DNA from 3 places in the Undibacterium sp. JH2W genome. Region 1 is predicted to be linked to each of the others. Evidence: predicted binding sites of a transcription regulator. Region 1 holds the regulator's gene; each other region holds the start of a gene.

Region 1 (2,274 bases):
CGTCCAACTCCTACAATATCCCGCCAGCTCTGCTGGACAGGATGGAAGTAATACGTCTGTCAGGTTATACCGAGGATGAAAAAACCAGCATTGCACAACGTTATCTGCTGCCTAAGCAAATCAAGAATAATGGTTTGAAAGAGGGCGAGATCACTGTGGCAGAAAGTGCTTTGCGCGACATCATTCGCTATTACACACGTGAAGCTGGCGTGCGTTCTCTGGAAAGGGAAATCTCCAAGATTTGCCGCAAGGTCGTGAAAATGCTCTTGTTGAAAAAGACCGAGAAAAAAGCCACGGTCAATTCCAAGAACCTGGATAAATACCTGGGTGTACGTCGCTATGACTTTGGTGTTGCCGTTAAAGATAACCAGATTGGTCAGGTAGTTGGTTTGGCCTGGACTGAAGTGGGCGGCGATTTGCTGACCATAGAAGCCGTGGCTATGCCTGGTAAAGGTGGCGTTATCCGCACCGGTACTCTGGGCGACGTCATGAAAGAATCGATAGAAGCAGCCCGCACTGTAGTGCGCAGTCGTGCCAAGCGTCTGGGTATCAAGGCGGACGTTTTCGAGAAGAGTGATATCCATATCCACGTACCTGAAGGCGCTACACCGAAAGATGGCCCATCTGCTGGTATCGCCATGACCACGGCTTTGGTATCGGTTTTCACTGGTATTCCAGTGCGTGCTGATGTCGCCATGACAGGTGAGATTACCTTGCGCGGTGAAGTATTGCCTATCGGTGGCTTGAAAGAGAAATTGCTGGCCGCTCACCGTGGTGGTATCAAGACTGTGTTGATACCTGAGGAAAATGCCAAGGATCTGACCGAGATTCCGGACAATGTCAAAAACAAACTGGAAATCATTCCGGTTCGTTGGATAGACAAAGTCCTGGAAATCGCTCTGGAAACCCAGCCTGTTCCTCTGATTGATGAACCAGTTCCAGTGGCAGCGGCGACACCTGCAGCCACCTCAACTGAAACGCCTGCAGATACTACCGTAGTTAAGCACTAAAGTTCTTGAACACTAAGTTGTCGCTCTGAAATAAAAAACGTCCGGATATCCGGACGTTTTTTTATGTCTGCTGCCGATGAGTGTCTGTTGTCAGGCAATAATTAATGTGCCTGAGATGCTGACTGGGCATGGTGCAATTGGAAAGGCTGAATCGCGCCCGGTCTGACCTCAAACCCAATTGCGCATAAGGCCAACCGCCAAGCCTTCCAAGGCGAAATCTTCTTCAGTATCCCCAATTTTAATGACAGGGTAATCCGGGTTTTCCGGCATCAGTTCTATCAGGCTGCCAGTCTTCTTGTAACGTTTGACGGTCACGTCATCACCCAGGCGTGCCACCACGATCTGGCCATTGCGAGCACTGTCGGCTTTTTTGACTGCCAGCAAGTCACCATCGAGTATGCCAGCATCACGCATGGACATACCGCGCACCTTGAGTAAGAAGTCTGGTTTGGCAGAGAACAGGGCCGGGTCCACATGGTAAGTAGATTCGATATGTTCGCTCGCCAGTATTGGCGAGCCGGCAGCAACGCGGCCAACCAGTGGCAGGGCAAGTTGCAATAGGGCGGGGTGGGGCAGCGCCAGTTGTTTGCCTGTGATATGGCTGGACAACTCAGACTCCAGCAGGCGTATGCCGCGTGAAGTGCCTGCTGCAATTTCTATGACGCCTTTGCGAGCCAGAGCTTGCAGATGTTCTTCCGCTGCATTGGTTGAGCGAAACCCCAATTCTGTCGCAATTTCTGCACGAGTGGGGGGGAAGCCCGTGTTTTGAATGGCGTCTTTAATCAGGTTCAGGATTTGCTCCTGGCGGGCAGTGAGTTTGAGCATGGCGTTTTCTAGTGTTGAGATGCTGTATATACAAGCAGTCTGTATTTTTATACAGTAAAGCTGAATATGCAAGTGAAAATCCCTGAGATCGCCAGTAAATGTGAAAAAATACCTCACTATTAATGGAAAAACGGCCTATAACTTAGCTAAGCCACTGATCCAATTGATCAATATGAAAAACTGGGTTATTATTATCGGCTTTCCTCTTCCCGCACTCGTCTTGACGCCGAGGCGGGCTATTTTATTGTCCACAAGGAGAATATATGCGTCATTATGAAATCGTATTTATCGTACATCCAGATCAGAGCGAGCAAGTTCCTGCAATGATCGAGCGCTACAAGGCAAGTGTTGTAGCCCGTGGTGGTCAAATCCATCGCGTTGAAGACTGGGGCCGTCGTCAATTGGCTTACATGATTCAAAAACTGGCAAAAGCACACTA
Region 2 (2,274 bases), on a different contig from region 1:
AGCTGTTCTTTATTGTGATCACGCTGATAATAATCAGCATCGGCAGACAGCATCTGCACGCCACCTGCGCGCATATTCAAACGTATGCCAGCCTGATCGGCAGATTCAGACATGGACGTCACCCGGCCTTGATGGAGTATCACACTGACTTGCGTCTCTTGCTGAGCAAACAAGGGGGTGACAAACACCTCAAGCTGGAGTAAAGGCAGATGAACGGCTATCCACAGTGGTGGGCAAGTTGCCATAGTTTGTCGCAAGGTTTTCTTTGCCAGGATGAGCATAGGCATACAAATAAGGATGATCTGGCAAATGCAATGCCAGCGGCGCATCGTGCTGGCTGCCACGGCGCTTGAGTATGCCCAGCTCCAGGCCATATTGACTGGTTTGCACACTCAATCGCAAGGGAGCAGGAGAGGCTTGCTGTGCCGCCCGCATGTCACGTATCAAAAAAAATAAGGTCTCAGAGCTTTGCGCGGCCAGATGCAAACGACGCAAAGCTTCACTGCGGATGCTGGATGTCCAGAACAACAGCGCACCACAACTGCTATTGCGCAACACCTGTTCAGCCGCCCACAAGGCATCCACATGCTTTTGGCAGCGTATCCAGATCAACTGCGATGATTGCAAACCTGTACATGCAAAAGCCAATGCTTGCGGTACATAAGGGGGCGTCAATAAAACAATGGGACGTCCATCAAGCTGGCTCAATGCGGGTTTAAGCAAGCTGAGTTCGGCAGTGCCAATCTGTGGCAGCAAAATCTCGGTTAATTGCCCTTGTGGCCAGCCATTGCCAGGCAGTTCATTATTGAGTTCTGCATAGCCACTGGGCAAATAGCCGCCATGACCACGCGCCAGCTGCGATGCACGCCACAGTGCGGGGTGTATACGTTCAGGAGGAAGTGAGGAAACCTGGGTCATATTGCATATACTGATTAAATATACAGTATATGTAATATGGCGAAAGACTTCAAAGTTTATTTTATGTGCCCGTACTATGTGACTGGAGCAAGAGATTGCAGGAGATGAGAAAACCACAGTGTTACATAATACTGATAGTATATACAGTAGTTTGTGTTAAAGTTCGTTCCATGGATGAACGCATGGCTGTTTTGATGACCGTTCCTCTATCACATACCAACCGATATGGAGATTGAAATTATGGCAAACCTCGAACAGTCCTTTGATACGCGCTTCAGCCTGCAATTCGCCCCGACATCATTTTTGATGCGCCTGGGTCGTCGCGAAATATTTGTTTGCCGCGACTTTAGACAGCGCTCTTATTATGTCAATCCGGTACTGGATTGCAGTACCGGTATACAAGCCGGGCATCTGGAAGTGCTGCTGTTTCGCAAATGGCTGATCATTTTATCCAAGGCCAACTGGTAAGCAGGTTATTAGTTTATCCCCACAGAATGAACAAATTTTTGCTGTAAACAGATCCAAGATATTGGACGGGTTTGTTTGCAGCAAGTTGCGTCTGTCAGAAATAGATTTTTGGCAAATATACATCTGAATATCTGTGCCTATGCACGCAAGAAAGGTCCTGTGCCAGGCCAGGTCTGATCAGTTATAGGGGCCGCCAATGCTTCATCGCATCCTTGTGTTGCACTCCAGGCCAGATAGCGGCTACAACGCTGTATATCTTCCAGGGTCTGGATGTAAGTGACTTTCCCCCAGCGCATACGCATGAATTGCATCACTACATTCTTGTAGGGCCCATTCGGCTGATGCGGCACAATAAAGTCGAGTACGGCATGAATGCGGGTACCCCACGGCGGCCCCAGTACAGCAACTTCCTTTACCTCAAAATGAAAGCCTGGAAACAAGCGGTATAGGCGTTCCCACCACAAAGCCATGGACGCGCGAGAATTGCGCAGGCCAGAAATTGGCGAATCCCCTTTAAATCGATATGTAAAATCAGTGGCCAGGCCATTTAGCATCAAGCTGACATCGCCTGCGTTGATGGCGGCAAAGATCTTGCGTAATTTATTCTCAACGATATAAGCATACATAGTCATCTTTCACTGGCATAATGCAAGTAATATAAATTGATAACTTGCATCAAGCAAGCTAAATTATGGAGCGCAGTTCTTTTTCTGACTTTTCCTGTTCAATTGCCCGGACGCTGGAGGTCATCGGTGAGTGGTGGACCTTGCTAATTTTGCGCGATCTGTTTTTGGGTTTTGAACGTTTTGATGATATTCAGCGTAATCTTGGCGTGGCATCCAATATCCTGACCGCCCGCCTGAAAAAAATGATGGAGCAGGGCATTGT
Region 3 (2,274 bases), on a different contig from region 1:
AATCTCACCTTCGCGTGAAGTACCTTCACCATACATGATGTCAAAGTGTGCTTCCTTGAATGGTGGCGCCACCTTGTTCTTGACAACCTTGACCTTGGTTTCATTACCCACCACTTCATCACCCGACTTGATAGAGCCAGTGCGGCGGATATCGAGACGCACGGAAGCATAAAACTTCAACGCATTACCGCCTGTCGTGGTTTCAGGGCTGCCAAACATGACACCAATTTTCATACGGATCTGGTTAATAAAGATCACCAGGGTATTGGTACGCTTGATACTGCCCGTCAGCTTACGTAAAGCCTGGGACATCAGACGTGCTTGCAGACCAGGCAAAGAATCACCCATGTCGCCTTCAATCTCGGCACGTGGCGTCAATGCCGCGACCGAGTCAATGACTACCAGATCGACGCTACCAGAACGCACCAGCGCATCGGTAATTTCCAGCGCTTGCTCACCTGTATCAGGCTGTGAAATCAGCAAATCAGACAGATTCACACCCAGTTTTTGAGCGTAACCAACGTCCAGCGCATGTTCAGCATCGATAAATGCACAAGTACCGCCCAGCTTTTGCATTTCAGCAATCGCTTGTAGCGTCAATGTGGTTTTACCAGAAGATTCAGGACCATAAATCTCAACCACGCGGCCACGTGGCAAGCCACCGACGCCCAGCGCGATATCCAGCCCCAGAGAGCCAGTAGAAACAACCTGCACCTCTTCCACCACTTCACCGTCGGCCATGCGCATGACCGAACCTTTACCAAACTGCTTTTCTATCTGTGCCAGCGCTGCTGCAAGTGCCTTTGCTTTTTCTGAGGCATTTTCTGGTTTCTTATCGTCCATACATTCTTTCATTCAATAAGCGGCGGGTGGAAAAGGAATACAGGCTTAATTTCCTGCGATTTGCAGTACTGTATAAAAAAACAGTGATTTATGCAAGCGACTTTTTGCATAGATTGTTGAACAGAGGATTTTACAGCGAAGTGTTGGCAATCATCTAATTATTATTCGTTTAACAAAATTTATCGAAATTCATTTAAGTCTGAACTTTGTTCATTTAACTCTGAACTCTTGCGGATAATGATGCGTTAAATATTGCGCCATCCAAGATCTTGTTTGTTGGAGACACGCTGCTGGCTGATTATATCGGCCCCCAAAGCATTGGTATGTGCAGCGTGCATTTAAACCGGAAAAATACTCCTTCGACAAATTCTACGATTAATTCGTTGGCAGAATTAGTGGAGAATTAAACACATTACAAATGCTAATTTGGATTCCGCAAAGCTGCTTCCCGCGCTTCTGGCATAAAAACACCATTCTTGACAACACTGGCGTAGCGCCAGATAATTTTCCGGGAAGAAGACAAAACGCGTATCGTATTCACTTTATCATCAGATAAATTTCTAATGCCTCGTCGTCTCCTCGTTTCCTTGCTCACCACCGGCATCATTCACGCACAAAAGGAAGCAGCCGCACAGGCTGATACCACGCCGGTGGCCAAAGAATCTGCAGCGGCAGTCGCGCCAAAAGATGCAGCGCCAGCGACGCCGTCGGTTGAAATCCGCGGTGCTGTCGATGCGATACGCCGCAACGAAACCGCCACCAAGATCGTCGTCACCAATGAAGAGCTGGTCAAATACGGAGACCAGAACGTGCTCGACGCGATGAAGCGCCTGCCCGGCGTGACTGTGCAAGGCACCAGTGTGCGCATGCGCGGTCTTGGCAATGGCTACACGCAGGTTCTGGTCAATGGTGAGCGCCCGTCGGCTGGCTTCTCGCTCGATACGCTGGCACCAGACATGGTGGAGCGGGTAGAGATCGTGCGCGCTGCCACTGCCGAATTCAGCACTCAGGCGATCGCTGGTACCATCAACATCGTGCTCAAAAGGGCAGTTGCCAAGGATAGCAGCGAAGTGAAGGTGCTCGTTGGTGGTGCCCATGGTCAGCGCAATGCCAGCACCAATCTATCAACCTCGGACCGCGCGGACAAGCTGTCCTATACGCTTGATGCCAACTTGAATTTCAACCGGAATATCAATCCGTCGTACAGCACCGTTGAGGCCCACGCTGCCAATGGTGCACTGACCGAAAAGCGCAACACGACCTCAGTCAACACCAGTCAAGTCGAGGGCATCAATCTCAATAGTCGCTTGAACTGGCAACTCAAAGGGGAAGACAGCTTTACCTGGCAAACCTTTGCCAGCCAAGGCTACTTCAAAGGCAACAACGACGACCGCACCACGACTTTGACGGAACCGGCCTATCCTTATCCTT

What was found. Region 1 encodes LexA, which represses DNA repair genes until DNA is damaged. Its sites were predicted from a motif close to ACTGTATNNNNATACAGT; they were not measured.
Region 2: a site for LexA is predicted at 928-945, ahead of imuA (translesion DNA synthesis-associated protein ImuA). Genes of this name have one in related genera too.
Region 3: a site for LexA is predicted at 911-928, ahead of recA (recombinase RecA). Genes of this name have one in related genera too.

What each region holds. Positions count from the first base shown of each region.
Region 1 is NZ_JBMPOT010000023.1:39,932-42,205, forward strand. It holds gene lon (endopeptidase La) at 1-1,010, shown strand, start outside; gene lexA (transcriptional repressor LexA) at 1,179-1,835, opposite strand; gene rpsF (30S ribosomal protein S6) at 2,099-2,274, shown strand, end outside.
Region 2 is NZ_JBMPOT010000009.1:33,084-35,357, reverse strand. It holds gene ACO0LC_RS14660 (Y-family DNA polymerase) at 1-287, opposite strand, end outside; gene imuA (translesion DNA synthesis-associated protein ImuA) at 190-918, opposite strand; gene ACO0LC_RS14650 (hypothetical protein) at 1,159-1,386, shown strand; gene ACO0LC_RS14645 (nuclear transport factor 2 family protein) at 1,524-2,018, opposite strand; gene ACO0LC_RS14640 (winged helix-turn-helix transcriptional regulator) at 2,078-2,274, shown strand, end outside.
Region 3 is NZ_JBMPOT010000012.1:92,759-95,032, forward strand. It holds gene recA (recombinase RecA) at 1-843, opposite strand, end outside; gene ACO0LC_RS18885 (TonB-dependent receptor plug domain-containing protein) at 1,407-2,274, shown strand, end outside.